DNA from 4 places in the Paenibacillus sp. FSL R10-2778 genome. Region 2 is predicted to be linked to each of the others. Evidence: riboswitches for the same ligand, from Rfam matches in the RefSeq annotation. Region 2 holds a riboswitch; each other region holds the start of a gene.

Region 1 (4,569 bases), 2.6 Mb from region 2:
AGAGATTCAGCGAATTTCACGGCGTCCATTGGTACTTCATATAGAGTTCCATCGATACGACCTGTGGTTTTCTCCATACCCTTAAGAGCCATATCTAGTTGCTTATTATTGACCACGATAAAGATGACAGGGATATCTTTGCAGACAGCGGTGTTAATCTCAGCGCCGAGCATCATGAAACAACCATCACCTGTAATGCAGAGGACAGTTTCTTCAGGAGCTGCAACTTTTGCACCAATAGCCATGCCGATCGAATTACCCATGCAAGCAAAATACGCATCAAAAACAAAGCTGCCCGGTTTCTTAACCTTGTACCATTTTGCAGCGTGGAATCCATGACTTCCATCATCAACGAAAATTGAATTATTATAAGGGATCAAATCACTTAAAGTACTCATTACCGAAGCAAGGGAAAGATTCTTGAGGGTTGGAAGCTCTTCTGAATAATCCGTATCGGCCAAAGCCTCACGTTTGGTGATTGTGCTTGGGTCAATATGATTTAGGCAGTGCACCAAATTATCGCGCAGGTCCCCGGTGACCGGTATCGTTTTGGACAATAGTATTTTTCCGACAAAGGTTGGATCAATATCAAATTGAATTAAAGTTGCTGGATGATTCTCCCGTTTAAGATTACAGATGGTCATATCACTTAAACGTGATCCAAGCACTATAAATAAATCGCTTTTATTCAATAAATCGTCCCCGTGGGTCGAACCGCCAACGCCAATAGGACCATGATAGAGTGGGTGATCCCAGACTATAGCCCCTTTTCCACCAGGAGATGTTACTACAGGAATATTAAAAGTTTCTGCGAGTTGAACAAGCTCTTTATGTGCTCCGGAGCGGTTAATTCCTTTACCCGCAATAATCAAAGGATTCTTAGCAGCTTGAATAGCATCGATGACTCTATCGATATTAGCTAGACTAATTAGAGATTCTCTTTCTGGGATTACTATATTGCATTCTTCCAATACTTCAGTTTGTACATCAAAAGGAATACAAAGATGAACAGGACCCCGTTTGGTCAGGGCCACAGAAATCGCATGATTAAAAATAGTACCGAAGTGATCCCCACGTTCAACCAATTTACTGAACAAGGTGGCAGGTCTGAACATATCAGCTAAATCAGCCAGAAAAGAGGTGGAGTCCTGACATTGAGGAATTCCAAGCTCTGTAATGGATTGGTGGCCGGTAATAAATAGGACAGGTAGGTTGTTAGCTTTCGCGTGTGCTGCTGCTGTAAGCAGGTTAGTTCCCCCAGGACCCGAAGTACCAAATGCTACGCCTAGGTTACCCGTTTTCAGCGCATACCCTGCTGCTTCGAATCCGGAGCTTGCTTCATGTCTGCCGGGAATAAATTCAATACCGTAATCCACCATCTTTAGAACAATTGGACAAATGGATTTGCCAATGATCCCAAAAGAATGTGTGACTCCAAGGTTACGTAGTGCTTCCGCCATGTAATCTGCGACTGTCTTCAAAAGAAACACCTCACAAGTTTTTTGATATATATTAGTTATTAATCTACCGAATAGATACGATAGATCAATATACTCAAAAAGTAAAAACCTGTGCTCTATAGTAAGCACAGGTTGGTGGCATAAGGCGCCGCTAAGACTGAACAATAGTTCAGCCGTCCTGGTTCCTCTGCAACCTGGCAATCATGGCCTCAAACGAAAAAATGAGGCTGTAGATCCATGGTTTTGCGTCATCCTCTTTCGAGGATTTTGCCAATATTAATTTATAGTTGATAAGAATAATTTTCCTTTACAATATATTCCTCATTAATTTTTGTCAACATAATCCGCTAAAAAAACTCGAAATTTGACGAAAGTCTTGTCCAAGAGATGAAGTTTTGCCTCGCGAAAAAAACTGCCACCTAAGACTCAGCTTAGGTGGCAGTTGATAGTTTTGAACTAGAATTTAAAGATATGAATGGTTTTTTGCAGATTAAATACGGCCTGGGTCATTTTTTCCGTTTCTTCTGCAACAGACTGCAGGGCATTAATCTGTTCATTCATAGCCGCCGATACCTCTTCCGTGCCAGCAGCAGTTTCTTCGGTGATTGCTGAGATATTCTCAATTGCACTGGAAATTTTCAAGGCACTTTCTAGCATAAGATCACTCTCCGCAGAGAATGAAGAGATTTGCTCGGTAATGTACTGCACGCTTTGTACAATTTGTGCGAAAATATGGGCAGATTGAGTGATCATTTCATTCTGAACCTGCACAACCTCTTCATTGATGGCAATATTATCGATGGCTTGTTTAATATCTGACTCAATGCTGCGGACCAAGCCGAATACTTCTTTTGTGGATGCCGTAGATTCTTCAGCAAGCTTGCGGACCTCTTGAGCTACAACGGCAAAACCCCGACCATGCTCTCCGGCACGAGCAGCTTCGATGGAGGCATTCAGTGACAGCAGGTTGGTCTGCTCAGCGATCTCTGTGATGGTCTTGGTGATCATCGTAATCCCGCGGGCATTTTGTGAGAGAGCTTCAATAGTATCAGCCACTTTTTGTGTAGCCTCTATGTTTTTACGCATGCCTTCAGCCTGTGTATCTACGGATTGGCGCCCTTGCTCAACAAGTTCTAAGGTATGTATTGAACGTCTGTTCATTTCTTTGGTGGAGTTCGTATAATTGGATACTTTGGTCTCAATGTCTTTAATGGATTCTGTCATATCAGCGATATCCGTAGATATTTCATTTGCACCAAGAGCGAGCTCAGTAGAAGAAGAGGCTACTTGTGCCATGACAATTTTCAGGTTCTGGTTCTTATCTTCGATTCCGCGGCTTGCATCCATAACTTGACGGGTGATCTGCGATGCATCGGTCAGAATCTTCTTGAGCTTATCAATCATTGTGTTAAAGGAGCGGCTTACGTCACCCATTGAGCCATTTTCGTCCGCTCTGCTAGTGAAATCGCCCTTCGAAATACTGTGAGATACATTAGCAATATCATCAAAAGATGATGTAAGCGTTCTCTCCACGAAGCGAGCAACAGGTAAAGTCAGACCTGCAAGAACAACTACTAGTATAATTCCTACGAGAAATTGACCTAGAATCATTAACGTAACTAAGACAGGAATAGCAAACAGTGCGGCAACGAGGTAACATCCGGCAACAATTCTTTGTTTTAACGGAAGTTTGTGCATCCAGCTCATTGGTAAAATGTCCCCCTTATTAAATTTTATGTAATGGTGTTATTATAGGGGATTTATAGGTCATTGGTCTATAGAGAAGTGTCATAAATCTTCTTTAAGTAGTAGATATTTAGAATTCATGTCAAAATTCCTCATATATTGTGGAAATTGTTTTAATAGCAGACTTTACCATCCCTACTAGTTCGATAGGAGCTAAAACAATAACTGAAGGAGAGAAAGAGAGTACGATACGACAGGCAGATTCTATAGCATTAAACTCGGCCTCCACGTTCATCCACCCAGTATTAGCAGAGGGTTCTACTAAAGTTATAGTTACATATCTTTCACGCTGTAATTCTTTAAGAATAGACTCATTCACCTTTAAGTTCACTACATATTTTGGCAGTGCTGCTTTAAAAGCTAAAGTCGATTGTTCCCAGTAGCTTTTTAAATCAAAAGCCTCAGGTCTGACAAATGATTCATAAGTTGCGTCAGCTTGTATTAATCTCGACACGCGAAAAGTCCGCATTTCACCCTCGGTTCGTGCCACTACATACCAAACTCCACGTTTTGCGACTAACCCGAGAGGTTCAATGAAACGCTCCTTCATCTCGTCATTCCGTGGGTAAGTGATCTTCACTTTACGGTCTTCCCAAACAGCTTCCTGCAGGACAGATAGGAACGGATATGTCTCGTCGGAAGGGTGCCAGCTGGCACCATCTATATGAATGCGTTGGCTCAGGTAACTGGCTGGATTATTCGGCCTGGATGGGGAAGCAGCCTCCAGCTTAAGCACGGCAGAAGAGAAGTCGTTTTGTATACCCAGATCTTTTAAGATTGAGGAGTCTGCGGACAGCAGCAGAGTAGCAATTTCTGAGGGCTTCATACCCGTTAAGGAGGTCCGGTATCCTTCTGTGAGCATCCAACCTCCTTCGCGTCCCCGTTCGGCAAGAATCGGTATTCCCGCTGTACATAAGGCTTCCATATCTCTAAACACAGTTCGTTCAGACACTTCTAAGGTCTGGGCTAGCTCACGGGACGTCATCTTTCCACGATTTTGCAGCAAAAGTAAGATGGATAACAAACGATCGGCTCTCATTAAGGGAACATTCCTCCTCCTAATAAATGTTAGTTAGTTCTTAATTAATTATTATATTATATATGTCAGTTGGTGTCATATTAAAGAATTATACTTATATAAGGTAAGGATTAAATACAGAACATTTAGAGAAAAACAAGTGTAGAAAGGATTGAGAACATGACTTTAAAAGGAAAAGTAGCATTGGTCACCGGAGGCAGCAGAGGTGCTGGTAGAGGAATTGCATTGGAGCTGGCAAGGAAAGGTGCATTCGTTTATATTACGGGCAGAACGACAGAGGCTTCTGGCATAGAGCATAGCAAGCGGAGCATTGATAACGTACTT
Region 2 (4,569 bases):
ACGCAAACCACTAGCACGATTAGCTTTTGCGAAGTATTTCCGAATTCGATCAAGGCACTGCTTACAGAGTTCAAAGAGCATGTTAATCGAGCGCTCACTTTAAAAGAATCACTACAGCCCTTTTCCTCATCAGCTAACTACTCGGACGTTTCGGGAATAGAAGGGATGTCGCTGGAAGAGCTTGATGTCGCTGCAGAAGAGATTTCTTCGCAAATAGCGGCGCTTCAATCCCAAATAGATAGCGTTAACGAGCAACTGGCGGCTAACAGCCAAATTTGGAATCAAATCCACAATGAGCTAAGTGCAGCAGCAGCCTTACTCTTCCAGATAGGAGGATATATGACTTCTCTAGATTCCAACTGTCTAGAAATCAAGGACGAGCAATTTTTCAGAGATTTACAAAGCAGCCTGAATCAAAGCGGTGTGATCTCGGAATCCTTGAATGCTTCCTTAAATGGAGTTATTAGTTACCTAACCTCCATACACGATGTCGGTCTTCCATTCGCTTCGGTAGTTACCAGTGATGTTTATGGACAACTTGAATTACGCGAAGGAGAGTTCCCACAGCCACTGCCATTCCTGATTACCTTCACTCAACCAGACGGCGTGATCTCTAGCGACCTCACCTCATCTTATGAAGCTCTAAATACCGAATTGACTAACCATAAAGAATCGGCAACCTCAGGTATCACTACCCTTCAAGATAAACTCCAATTGATCAGTCAGACTCGCGAGCAAAAACTAGAAGAGCTTGAAAAAGCTCGGCTAGAAGAAGAGCAAGCAAAGAAAGAAGAAGAAGCGAAAAAAGAAGAAGAACGTTTGGCTGAGGAGAAAAAGCAACAAGAAGCCGAGGATAAAGCGAAAGCTGAGGCAACCCCTCCAACATCAGGCGAAACTGCTCCGGAAGCCCCAAATAAAGAACAACCTGAAGCCCCAGCCACTGACCCGGTAAAGCCGGAAATTGACGAAGAGCTCACAATTCCAAAAGATGTCCCTCAGCAAGAGGCTCCACAAGAGACGCCAAAGGCGGAAGACAGTACGACTACCCCGCCGGTAGCAACCCAAGCTCCTTCGGACCCTCAACCTGAGAAAGGTGGAGAATAAGATGCGAATTAAAAAAATTATCAATAATACCCTATCGAGCTTAATGCTTGTGATCTTTATTCTGCTGGTGGCAGCCGTAGTGTTATCCAAGGCCTCCGGCGGTGAACCTGCTTTCTTCGGATATGAGATCAAAACCGTACTCTCAGGATCGATGGAACCAGGAATTCAGACAGGCTCAATTGTCGCATTAAAACCCGGAGGGGATATGAATCGTTTCAAACCAGGCGATGTCATCACCTTTAGGAATGAAGATAATCTGCTCATTACTCACCGGATTGTAGAAGCGACCGTCAATAACGCTACTGGTGAAGCTGTTTATCGCACTAAAGGCGATAACAACGACGCGCCCGACATGAACCCTACCAGTTCTGTGAATGTTGTAGCTCAGTATACCGGGGTCACTGTACCCTATGTCGGTTACGCTATGAATTTCGCGGTTTCCAAAGCTGGAAGTGTAGTCCTCATGATCGTGCCTGGCTTGATGCTTCTGCTCTATGCTCTGTATACCTCTTGGAAGGCTGTAGCTGCATTAGAAAAGAAAAATGCTGCCCTACTGCCAGCGTCACCGCCCCCAACAGAAACACAGCCCTAAGTTGATTGTCCACTTCCGCTTACGAACCGGAAGATACAATATATAAATTTTATAAAAAATTCAAACACAAATTTGAGGAGGAATTTTATTATGGGTATCAAGAAAACATTGGGTCTTGGCGTAGCATCTGCAGCACTGGGTTTATCATTAATCGGCGGAGGAACCTTCGCATACTTTAGCGACACTGCGCAAAGCACAGCTACATTCGCAGCGGGCACGCTCGATCTGAACTCCGACCCTTCTGTCATCGTTAATATTCCTAACCTGAAACCAGGTGATACGGTAACTAAATCCTTCAAATTGAAAAACGATGGTTCGCTCGATATCGGATCTATTATTCTGAATACATCGACTCAAATCACGGATGCTAAAGGAGATAACTACCTGGATTTAGCCGAGTTCATTAAAGTTAAATTCCTTAGAAATAATGATAAAGGAGTACCTATCGTCTCTCCTGAAAATGTAGTTTATGAGACTACACTTGCTGCTTTAAAAAGTCAGCATCCGGATCTCGTAAAAAATACAGGTTGGGATCAACTCTTTACCGAAGCATCCGGTATTAAAGCCGGTACCAACGACAGCTTCTCCGTCCAATTCGAATTTGTGGAAAATAACCAAGATCAAAATATTTTCCAAGGCGATAGCTTAACACTGACTTGGGATTTCGTAGCTAAACAAGGTGCGAAAAAAGACTACTAAGATCAATAAAGTAATTTAATAAAATACTCGAAGAGCAGCAGATCCTGAATCCGGCCACGGATAAGCAGATTGCTGCTCTTCTCTTTACAATAAACTTTGTCCGATTTATTGATATTTGCTATACTAATAACAAAAATTACGGAGGGGCGTCAGCATAGTGCCACAGAATATGGGCCAACGTATCCAGCAGCTCCGCCTAGACAAGGGTTTCTCCCTATCTGAGCTTGCGGACAGAGCAGATGTGGCTAAGTCGTATCTTAGCAACGTGGAGAGAAACATCCAATCCAATCCATCCATCCAGTTTATCGAAAAAATCGCTGACGCGCTTCAGGTATCCATTCATGCCCTACTCTATGGAGAACCCAATGATGCAGAGGAATCACATTTAGATTCGGAATGGTTCCGATTGGTGCAGGAAGCTATGGACTCAGGCATTAGCAAACGCGAATTCAAAGAATTTCTGGACTATCAGAAATGGAAGCTCGATCAAAAGGATTAATACTTCCTACTAATCTGGTACGATCCTCTCTTCTACTAAATCATACCGAAAAAGGACACAGCGAAGAACCGCTGTGCCCTTTTTCGATATGTAACCCCTCTAATGTATTACTGCACGATCTGCACAGTTTTCTCATGAAAGAACTGGCGGATTTCATCTGCCTTAATGCCAGCCTTCTTAGCTGCTAATAATAAATGTACCCACTCTTGATCCAGATCAATAAACTGCTGTTCTCTGTTGCTACCCTGGTTGGACTTTTCCAAAAAATCTCCCCCTAAGATTTTACGTCCCCAGGCAATCCGGCTGTCATAGTATCTCTACCTTAGACCCGCGACTTTGTGCCCCTGCCTTTCGGCAAGTTTACCTTTTACTGGACCCTTTTCACGAAAGGATCTACTTAAAAAACTATAAAATTACTATCTGCAATAACATTATACAAAAAGAAAGCGGAAAAGTGTGTCGATTCCTGGTTACTTTCTATTTTAAAAACGAAAAATAAAAGATTTTTTTTCAAAGATCTTGTCCGATTATCACGATACTCGTCCGTTACATAAAATAAATTGTACTAGCAAAATAAATATTTACTGACCTAATAGTTAAAAATAAGGATAATAGAATCATTTTAATAGGCCTTTAGAATGGGTAATGAGAAGAAACACCCTTCTTTTCATTAGAACAAGCTAACCCATACCATTTTGCGAACGTATTGGACGAAAGAATGAATTGATTACAGTGGCCGAAAGTAGCACAATAAGATGAGAAATGAAACCGCAATCATCACAGCTCCAGTAAGCGTTGACACAAAATGTCACGTATGGAGTTCATCCGTTAAGGAGGATGTATTCATGGCAGCCAAAGAGCCCTATAACGAATCCATTTGGAGTAAGTATTACGGACCCAATTTAGGCTACATTCAAGAAAGATATGAACAGTTTGTGAAAGATCCCTCCACCGTAGAAAATAATTATCGCGAGCTTTTTACAAATTCGGGACCTCCTCCCCTAACTCCGGATAGCGAACCGGCTCCTCAGCCGCGCATCTCGGGAGACACCGAATGGCTTAGAAAAGCAGTAAGAGCTTCCAAGCTAATCGCCAATATTCGTATATATGGCCATATGGCCGCTGAAATTGATCCGCTGGTACGCGATCAGAATCCCATGGCAAAATATCTTGAGCTTGAAACCTATGGGCTGACCCGCGAAGACCTGATCGCACTGCCTGCCACGCTTATATGGGAAAATGCGCCGAATGATGTGCATACCGGATGGGATGCCGTGCAACGTATGCGTCAGGCATACACCAAGACTATCGCCTATGAATTCGGGCATGTGCATGAAGAAAAAGAACTGCAATGGCTAAATAGGCAGGCAGAATCCACCAGCTCACCAGCACCCCTAAATAATACAGAACGCAAAGAGCTCCTGAACCGCCTGATTCAGGTAGAGCAATTTGAAACCTTCCTCCACAAGACTTTTGTAGGTCAGAAGCGTTTCAGTCTTGAAGGCAATGATGCTCTTGTGCCGATGTTAGATGAAATCGTACGTGCTGCTGCACATGACGGTGCGGAGCATATTTTGATGGGCATGGCGCATCGCGGCCGCCTCAACGTTCTTGCACATATTTTGGGCAAACCTTATGATATCATATTTTCAGAGTTTCATCATTCTCCGAACAA
Region 3 (4,569 bases), 610 kb from region 2:
AGGATTATTCACTTATAAGGCATATTCTAAGGGAACCCTGGTGTTTGCAGAATCAGATCCGGGGGATCATGCCTACATTATCTATTCGGGGATTATAAGGGTGTATGCTACCACGAAAGGGAAAGAGCATACCGTAGATCTTTTTGGAAAAGGCGATTTCTTTGGCGATCTGGAAGTGATCCATCCCTCCAATATAAGAGTGCTGTCTGCGGTGGCTATGAATGATACTGTATTATTTGAGATTAAACATGAGCCTTTTAAGCAGATGCTTGCCGATTACCCGTTGATTAAGGAGCAATTGATGCTGCTGCAAATGGACCGTTTATTTTTATCGAATCGGTTATTACATGAAATGAAATTTCATGATGCGAGAGCGCGTGCGATCTTTACGCTGAGAAGACTATACCAAAGATTTGGAGTAGAGGAGCAAGGCAAACAGAGGATTGATCTTCGATTGACCCATCAGCAGTTCGCGGATATGATCGGAACGTTAAGGGAGACGGCTACTCTTGTGCTTAAAGATCTGCAAGAGCAAAAGATTATTGAGATTCAACATCAGCAGATCACCGTGTTAGACCCGAAGTATTTACTGGAGTATACGAATTTCGATTGAGAAGAGCCGTTCCGGGATCTTTTTCAGAGAATTGATTATTAAAGGGGTTATGAATGTGGCTTGTAATCATTGTGTAGTAAGAGATCTGAATTTTGAAATCAAGGCTCATGGTGAGCTTAATCTTAGGGTTTTACCTGAGGTTATTCATCACCTGAGTAGAAGTAATACGATACATAAGGTGGAAGAAAATGTGATTACAATTAAGGAGGCTGGGGTGCGGGATTTTCTGGATTTCTGTAATGACCATATGGAGTCGGAGCAGGTTGAATTCCGTATAGATGACCAAACATGGAGACCCCTATCCGAATTACCCACTGTACTTGATATGGAGTGGATTGATGAGGTTATCACTAAGGGTCTTGTTACTTGCTACTTCCAACCGATTGTGAACGTAAGGGAAGAGATTTTTGCATACGAGCTCCTATCCAGATTTAAAAAAGAAGACGGATCTCTTATCTATCCTAATGAGATTTTTGCGGCGGCACGTAATCGTGGGCGTTTATATGCTTTAGACCGGTTATGTAGAATGACGGCTGTAAAATATGCTGCACCCTTAAATAAAAAAACGTTTATTAATTTTATCCCAACGTCGATCTACGCTCCAGAGTTCTGCTTAAGATCAACCGTTGAACTGGCCAATCAATTAGGCGTCGATCCTTCTCTTTTTGTCTTTGAAGTTGTTGAGACGGAGAAAGTGGATGATCTCGCTCATTTGAAAGCTATTTTGACATATTACAAGGATCGGGGATTTGAATACGCTTTAGATGATGTTGGTGAGGGCTTCAGCACGATCGAGATGTTATTGGAGCTTAAACCCCATTACATGAAGCTGGATATGAAATATGTTCAGGGTGTGTCCAGCGATCTGAACAAACAGAAAATAGCAAAGCAATTTTTAGAAAAAGCTTTAGAAATCCAATCCGTTCCTTTAGCAGAAGGTGTGGAGTTTAGAGAGGACTTTGAATGGCTTAAGCAGAGTGGTTATCAGTTGTTTCAGGGATATTTATTTGGAAAGCCTGATCCTATTCCCAAACAGTAATCCTAATGAGTATATATCCGTCCAGAGGATGAGATGAATTTCAGGTCAGAGTCTGAGTACAGCCAACCCCCGGGGTTGTATAATTTAGGTAATTGAAAAGGGGGACGGGATGGATATGAAATGGCATCAATTTGTAACGCGCTGGGCAGATTCTAGGGGCTTTGATGGACGAGAGATTGATTATCAATGGCCTTCTCCCTCATTTCCGGTCATCAGTATTCGCAGTAATCTAGGGCGATACTCAGGTCAAGCGTATGGTCGTGGAGGTAAACCCCGTGTGAAGACAGCCGTTGGATTAATCGCTATTGGAGATGTAGCTGTCGGCTTGATTTCCATAGGTGCGATAAGCGTGGGCGTATTATCCTTAGGAGCAATATCACTGGGAATGTGGTTAGCGATCGGAGCAATAGCACTTAGCTGGCTTGGCTTCGCAGTGGGAGCGATTGCGATTGCAGGCGTGGCTGTAGGAGCGATCGCAATCGCGGAAAAAGCGTTGGGGGCCATCGCCATAGGGGATACGGCGTTTGGTGCGATAGCGATAGGCAGGATCGCTGGGGGTGCCATAGCTATCGGACAATGGGCATATGGTGTAATCGCAGTTGGCGAACATGGTTTCGGATTAATTCCCGTCACGGGCGATGTGTGGAATTGGTTCCGGCGTTTGTTTGGATCGGGGAGTTAAGTAGACCTACAGTCCTAAAGGATGCCCTTCTCTTCCGGGATGGTCGATAAATAATATCTATCACATAAGAAAAACTAATTGCAATTACCTATATTCATTTCATACCAATTAATCATGCGATCCGATCTAGGCTTATGTTACTCTTTGAATGTATTCGAAACTTCATAGGCAAACCTATGGAAATGTAGGGACGCAAAGCTAAAGGGACTAAGGTTATCATAACTATTGTCAGCCAGCTGCCAAAGAGTGTGTAACGCTTTTTGTTAAAATATAAGATATTAAGTATAAGTTATACACCTATACTTAATATCTTATATTTCTCGCTTAAACGCTTACCGTCCTTATAGGACGCCGAAGGCGTTTATGCTTGTTAAGGTTTAATAAAAATTAAGTCTTAATTTTTAGGCGACTTTATACGCAATCAAGCTACTCTTTTGGGGTAGTTTTTTTTGTGCCCATTTTTGGGCACTGGAGAGATTCATATGACATCTGGGGGTAAGAAGAGATGAAGAAAATGATTGCGATCGCTACATCGGCGGCCATGTTGGCCAGTTTTTCGAGTGAGGCAGGTTATGCTTTAGCAAGTGAGGCAAGCAAGGTAAATGTAACAAAAAAAGTGGCGCAAAGTAAGGTTAACTTATTAAGCAACGCTTCGGTTATTCCGTTTGAGCTGTACGGCAAGGATGCTCTAAATGCCTATAATGAGGTTTTTAGAATGAATCCAGCAAATATTAAATCCATCACAAATAACGGTGGTAACTACTCAGGCTCGCCTATAGCTAAGGCTATGGATGGGGATATGAGCACGCATTGGGAGACTGGCAAACCGAATAGTTCAACGTTTACGAATGAGGTTGTGTTTGTTTTCAATGAGTCCACTGAATTAAATAGAATGGTATACGCGGCTAGGCAATCCGGTGCGAAAGGTAAAGGTTTTGCTCAAGAATTTGATATCTACGGCTCCACTACCGATGCGGGTGATTTTACGCTCGTGTCTTCTGGAGAATATACAGGCTCAACCGGTGATGTAGTGGAGATTCAGTTCGCACCTACGGCATTTAAGAGACTTAAATTTGTCTTCAAAAAAGCGAACCAAGATTGGGCGAGTGCGGCTGAATTTTCATTTTATAAAGAGGATAGTGTCTCTGCTAAAATGAAAAATTTATTTACTGATGATACCTTGAGCCAAGTTAGTGCTGCCTTTGATACGGCAGAGAAATTAACAGCTTTAGAGAATGAAGTGCAGGCACATCCACTGTATGCGCAGTTTAAAGAAGAGATAGAGAATGCAAAGATCCTTTTGGAGAACCATCAGGTAGAGGCAACGGCAGCCAAGGTTTCGAAGCTAAAAGGGTATGGAACAGCCTATGAAAATGCCTATAGCCAAGCTTATAGAATGCCGAATGCAAACGTATCAAAAGTAACGGTGAACGGTGGAAGCTACTCAGGTACGAAGCCTGAATATATGCTGGATGACCAGCCCACTACGCATTGGGAAACGAACAAAAACAATGATGCAAGCTTCACGAATGAAGTCGTGTTTGAACTAGCGCAAGCGGAAGTGCTGGACAGAGTGGCTTTTTTGGCTAGAGATAACCGCAAAGGATTCCCAGAGGCTTTTGAAATCTATGCATCAGAGACGAGTAAAGGAGAGACCTTCCAACTTGTATCTAGCGGAACCGCGGTTAGTACCAATGACTTTCTGGAATTTAAATTCGAACCGACGAAGTTTAAAAGATTAAAATTTAAGTTCACAAAAGCTAATATCAACAGACCTTTTGCGGCTGAATTTAGATTTTATACAGAAGATAAAGTAAGCGAAGCTGTAAATGGTATTTTCACAGATGGAACGATGATTGCGGTTGTGCCTGCTTATAATAGCGTCGAAGCAATCAACGAATTAGAAGAAGCGGCAAAAGTACATCCGCTCTATCCAATCCTGAAAGATTCTTTGGATTTAGCTAAGAAGCTAGTGAATGGTGAAGTTCAAACCGAAGGCACCATCATTGAGGCGGAACAACGTGGAGATATGAAAAAGCATGCGCAGGAAAACCTGAGAATTGGTTTTGGTACGAACAACCAGCCTACAGGTCTCGTTGCAATGCCTGGAGATACGATCAACGTTTATGTGGACGCAGCTTCTAACGATAAGCTACCTTCTTTAGTCTTTTCTCAACAAGAGGCCGCTTGGAATGTTTGGGCTAGAGGTGTGCAATTGCGTCCAGGTAAGAACAT
Region 4 (4,569 bases), 670 kb from region 2:
TTTATGATCATCTCCAAGCTGCATGAATCACTTGGCAGCCTGCGCGGTTCGACAATTGGGATATGGGGGCTTGCTTTTAAGCCTAACACTGATGATGTCCGCGAAGCTCCAGCCAGAGAGATTGTTGAGGCACTGGTGGCTGAAGGGGCAACAGTCAAACTATATGATCCAATCGCAGCTACAAATTTCAGGCAGCAATACGATCATCCGCAGCTTCGCTGGTGCAATCTGCCAGAGGAGGCGGCTGAGGGCAGCGATGCCGTATGCCTCTTGACCGATTGGAGCCTACTGAAGGACATTGATCTGCATCAGCTGGCGAAAAGCATGCGCAATGGGGTGCTGATTGATGGACGCAACGTGTATTCCAAGGAGCAAATCGAGGGTACCGGCCTCGTTTATCATTCTGTCGGTCGCCCGCAGATGGGTGGATTGAGCGGTTATTCTGCTAGTGTAGCTGGAGCGGTTTAATCGAAGTTATATTGATTGAACTTGTGTTTTTTCTATTTAGGGATGAGCCGTGACTCCAGAGAATGTTTGGACTTCCAGCCGCTGTTGTCTGCAGATTTCCTGATTTTAACCGCTGATAGCGGTAGAAATCCGCAGACAAAGGCGGACGCTATCGCTCTTACAGTTCCAAAATTCCCCTCCGTCACTCCGTTCCCTTATCTTAAGTTTCTAAGCAATTTATAAAGTTAGGTACTCTGATTATATACCGCAGTAGCATTTGTAGTTGTCATTGTCTCTGTCTCTGTGGTGGCAACTAGTCTTGCTCTTGTAGTTGCAGTTGTTCTTGCAGTTGCAGTTGTTCTTGCAGTTGCAGCTGCCTCCCCCGGAGCAGAAGCAAATCTTTAGAAAAACGTGCTTGCTTCCGGCTGGTACAGCCCGGTACGCACGGATCAAGTATTAAGAAGAAGTTGGTTAGGTTAAGAACGGAAAGGGAATTTGGAACTGTAGAAACGGAGTGTTCGCCCGAAAGATTTCCGTAGGAAAGCTAGCTTCGAAAGCATATGCTATCCTCGGATTTCTACCGCGAGAAGCGGTTCAATAAGGAAATCTGAGGATAACAGCGATCGGAAGTCCAAAATCCCTTGGAGTGGTTTCTACCTAACAAATTTTTTTAGTGCATCCGCTCGAAATAAGGCTAAGTGGAAGCTGACGTTTTGATAACAATTCAAATATGCTCGATTTCCATAATTCAAGGAGGGTTCATTCTATGAAAATGGTACTTCTATCAGGCGGTTCAGGTAAACGGTTATGGCCGTTGTCCAACGACTCACGTTCAAAGCAATTTCTAAAGGTACTTGAAAGCCCTCAAGGTGAACCAGAATCCATGGTACAACGTGTCTGGAGACAGCTGGAGGAAGCAGGGATGGCAGAATCATCTTATCTGGCCACCGGCCGTGGCCAAGTAGAAATGATACAAAGCCAACTGGGAAGTCATGTGCCGATTATCGTTGAACCGGAGCGTCGGGATACTTTTCCGGCTATCGCCTTAACAGCTACCTATCTTTATTCAGTGGCAGGTGTTTCTCCAGCGGAGACGGTAGCAATATTGCCTGTTGACCCTTATGTAGAAGCATCTTTTTTCGATACCATAGCTATGCTTGAGGGGACCATGCTGGAAAGTGGAGCAAATCTGGCTCTTATGGGTGTTGTTCCTGAACATGCCTCAGAGAAATACGGATATATTATTCCTACCACCGAAGAGGCGGGGGAAAATGGTTTTATGAAGGTGAGTCACTTTCAAGAGAAACCTGACCGCATACAAGCAGAACAGCTCATCGAGCAAAATGCCTTGTGGAATTGCGGAGTGTTTGCCTTCCGCTTAGGGTACTTGTTAGATATTTTGCAGCGTAAAGGGTTGCCTTTAGGATATGAAGAATTGCAGAAGCAGTATAAGCTATTGTCTTCCATCAGTTTTGATTATGAAGTGGTGGAGAAAGAAGAACATATTGTGGTGCAGCCGTATGATGGATTCTGGAAGGATCTTGGAACGTGGAATACGCTGACAGAGGAAATGAGCAGCAAGCATGTAGGAAAAGGTTTTGTGACGGCGGATTCTGAGGGGACTTGCTTGATTAATGAGCTGGACATTCCGATTACGGTAATTGGTGCGAAGGATCTGATCATTGCGGCTAGCCCGGATGGGATTCTAGTTACCCATAAAGCTGAGAGCCCACGGATTAAAGAAGTGCTGAAGACCTTTGAACAAAGACCGATGTACGAGGAACGCCGTTGGGGTCATTACAAAGTTATTGATTATGTGAAATATGATGAAGGCAATGAAGTGCTGACCAAACGGATTTTTATATCCGAGGGGAATAATATCAGCTATCAATTACATCGCAAGCGTAGTGAAATTTGGACAATCGTCAGCGGCGAAGCAAGTATTGTGCTGAATGAGAAAAAACATAATGTGAAGGCTGGGGACGTGGTACGTATACCGGAAGGAACGAAGCACGCGATCCTTGCTTTGACGGATGTTGAGTTTATAGAGGTACAGACGGGGTCTGAATTAGTAGAAGAAGATAACATACGTATTACTTTAGACTGGAATGATATAGAACTACAACAATTCATTTCATAGGTCTAACCTATCTATTTAACCAATTCAAAATTTCTTGAAACAGGTAAATTGACTCAATTATCAAAAAAAGTCATAAAAACACTAAATATATCATTAATTGTCGTCGATACTTACGGTAAGAGAGATTATTTCTCTTAAATTGAAAAGGCAAACCTATCGAAAGGTAGGGACGCAAAGCTATAGGGCCTTCGAAAGAGTGGCAGCCTGGCTACCGAAAGGGAGATTATTTTGAAAGCTTACCGTACGTATCGATTGTTTGGTGCATTTCTGTCACTCGTCCTGTTTCTGACTGCACTTCCGCTTGCTGTTGGAATTTCGCCGTCTGTTGTCATAGCTGCTTCAAATTCTGGAACGCCAGTTACCCCAGGTGCCTCACCTGAAGCCGTAAAGCTGCTTAACTATTTTTACTCGATCTCAGGAAAAGGTATTATTGCCGGTCAACATGACTATTTAGAAAGTCCAGATGAAATTAACAATATGCTGAAGGGAACCAGCGGACAATATGCGGCTCTTCACGGTTATGAAATGGGTGCGATCAGTGGTCAGTCCGAAGCAACGATGGCTTGGCAACGTCAAAATGTGGTGAACAGCGCCATCAACTGGAATAAAGCGGGCGGGATCGTAGCTATGACTTTTCATGCTAACCTGCCGGGCACCTCTTATGACTGGGATAATGTGAAAAAAACACTTAGCCAGAGTGAGTTCGATAGTTACGTTACACCGGGTACCAAGCAATATAACAATCTGATCGCTGAGCTTGATAAGGTGGCCGTCTCTTTAAAAAGCTTGCGCGATGCCAACGTTCCGGTGCTTTGGAGACCCTATCATGAAATGAACGGGAACTGGTTCTGGTGGGGGAAGAAAAATAACTTTTCTAAACTATGGAATATTATGTATGACCGTTTTGTTAACGTTCATAAATTAAATAATTTGTTATGGGTATGGAGTCCGAATGCTCCCAATGTTTGGTCAGATCCTTATGCGCTAACTTATCCAGGTGCTGATAAAGTAGATATTCTGGCAGCAGATATATACGAAAATGATTACCAGCAAAAATACTATGACAGCTTATTGAGTCTAGCCGCAGGCAAACCGATTGCGATCGGGGAGAATGGTGAAATGCCTAATCTGGAGAAGCTTCAGCAATCGCAAAATAAATGGACGTATATGATGAGCTGGGGAAAAATGCTTTACGAGAATAACAGTGCAGACACAATCAAAACATTTATGAATAGCAACTATACCCTGACCAGAGATAAATTAAATACTGGTCTGGCACCGACACCTAGCGCCGCACCAGCGCCGGCACCTTCCGAAGAAGAGGGGGAGGCAGCAATTCCTCTCGCGAAGGGGCTTGCAGGAGAGTATTACAACAACATGCAGTTGTCGGGAGCAGCAGCTCTTAACAGAACTGATGCAATAATCGATTTCAATTGGCGGCAAGGCTCGCCGGATGCCGCCCTCGGGATTGATCGGTTCTCCATACGTTGGAGCGGTAAAATCAAGCCATTATATAATGAGCAATATACATTTTACACTACCTCAGATGATGGTATCCGTGTCTGGGTGAATGGGGAATCCGTGATTGATAGTTGGACTAAGCAAAGTGGTACTGAGCGTAAGGGCACTATAACGCTGAAGGCTGGCCAGCTATATGATATCAAGGTGGAGTATTACGAGAATGAAGGCGATGCGAGAGTCCGCTTGATGTGGGAAAGTGCTAGTCAAGCTAAAGAGACAGTTCCAGCAAGTGCACTTTTTCTTCCGGATGTCTCCTGATTGATGAAAATTAAAGGTCGATCCTTAGTGGCTCTGCGTTATTGCAGAGCTACTAAGCTATAGTCCTCATTAGGTCAGAAGACGATTGTCCGATAACAGGTATGTTTTTAACACCTGTGGAGGCAGTACAGCTACCGAAAGGAGGATTTATTTGCGTAAATATTATAAGAAAAACAGATTGTTGTTTACTATGTTACCGGTGT

Evidence for each region. Region 2 has a riboswitch for cyclic di-GMP ahead of NST40_RS01930 (anti-repressor SinI family protein). Riboswitches for the same ligand answer to the same signal wherever they lie in the genome.
Region 1: linked by a shared signal. The riboswitch ahead of NST40_RS21705 (thiamine pyrophosphate-binding protein) and the one ahead of NST40_RS01930 (anti-repressor SinI family protein) in region 2 are both predicted to bind cyclic di-GMP.
Region 3: linked by a shared signal. The riboswitch ahead of NST40_RS30230 (NPCBM/NEW2 domain-containing protein) and the one ahead of NST40_RS01930 (anti-repressor SinI family protein) in region 2 are both predicted to bind cyclic di-GMP.
Region 4: linked by a shared signal. The riboswitch ahead of NST40_RS04780 (glycosyl hydrolase) and the one ahead of NST40_RS01930 (anti-repressor SinI family protein) in region 2 are both predicted to bind cyclic di-GMP.

The regions. Positions count from the first base shown of each region.
Region 1 covers NZ_CP151956.1:4,792,259-4,796,827, reverse strand. The annotation lists gene NST40_RS21705 (thiamine pyrophosphate-binding protein) at 1-1,490, opposite strand, end outside; cyclic di-GMP riboswitch class I at 1,646-1,742, opposite strand; gene NST40_RS21700 (HAMP domain-containing methyl-accepting chemotaxis protein) at 1,917-3,167, opposite strand; gene NST40_RS21695 (YafY family protein) at 3,289-4,245, opposite strand; gene NST40_RS21690 (SDR family NAD(P)-dependent oxidoreductase) at 4,405-4,569, shown strand, end outside.
Region 2 covers NZ_CP151956.1:435,775-440,343, reverse strand. The annotation lists gene NST40_RS01950 (hypothetical protein) at 1-1,104, shown strand, start outside; gene NST40_RS01945 (signal peptidase I) at 1,106-1,696, shown strand; gene NST40_RS01940 (TasA family protein) at 1,787-2,395, shown strand; gene NST40_RS01935 (helix-turn-helix domain-containing protein) at 2,565-2,894, shown strand; gene NST40_RS01930 (anti-repressor SinI family protein) at 3,002-3,157, opposite strand; cyclic di-GMP riboswitch class I at 3,185-3,269, opposite strand; gene NST40_RS01925 (2-oxoglutarate dehydrogenase E1 component) at 3,740-4,569, shown strand, end outside.
Region 3 covers NZ_CP151956.1:6,757,519-6,762,087, reverse strand. The annotation lists gene NST40_RS30245 (Crp/Fnr family transcriptional regulator) at 1-613, shown strand, start outside; gene NST40_RS30240 (EAL domain-containing protein) at 804-1,652, shown strand; gene NST40_RS30235 (hypothetical protein) at 1,768-2,334, shown strand; cyclic di-GMP riboswitch class I at 2,492-2,578, shown strand; gene NST40_RS30230 (NPCBM/NEW2 domain-containing protein) at 2,840-4,569, shown strand, end outside.
Region 4 covers NZ_CP151956.1:1,104,617-1,109,185, forward strand. The annotation lists gene NST40_RS04770 (UDP-glucose/GDP-mannose dehydrogenase family protein) at 1-468, shown strand, start outside; gene NST40_RS04775 (sugar phosphate nucleotidyltransferase) at 1,214-2,587, shown strand; cyclic di-GMP riboswitch class I at 2,724-2,803, shown strand; gene NST40_RS04780 (glycosyl hydrolase) at 2,816-4,366, shown strand; gene NST40_RS04785 (glycosyl hydrolase) at 4,518-4,569, shown strand, end outside.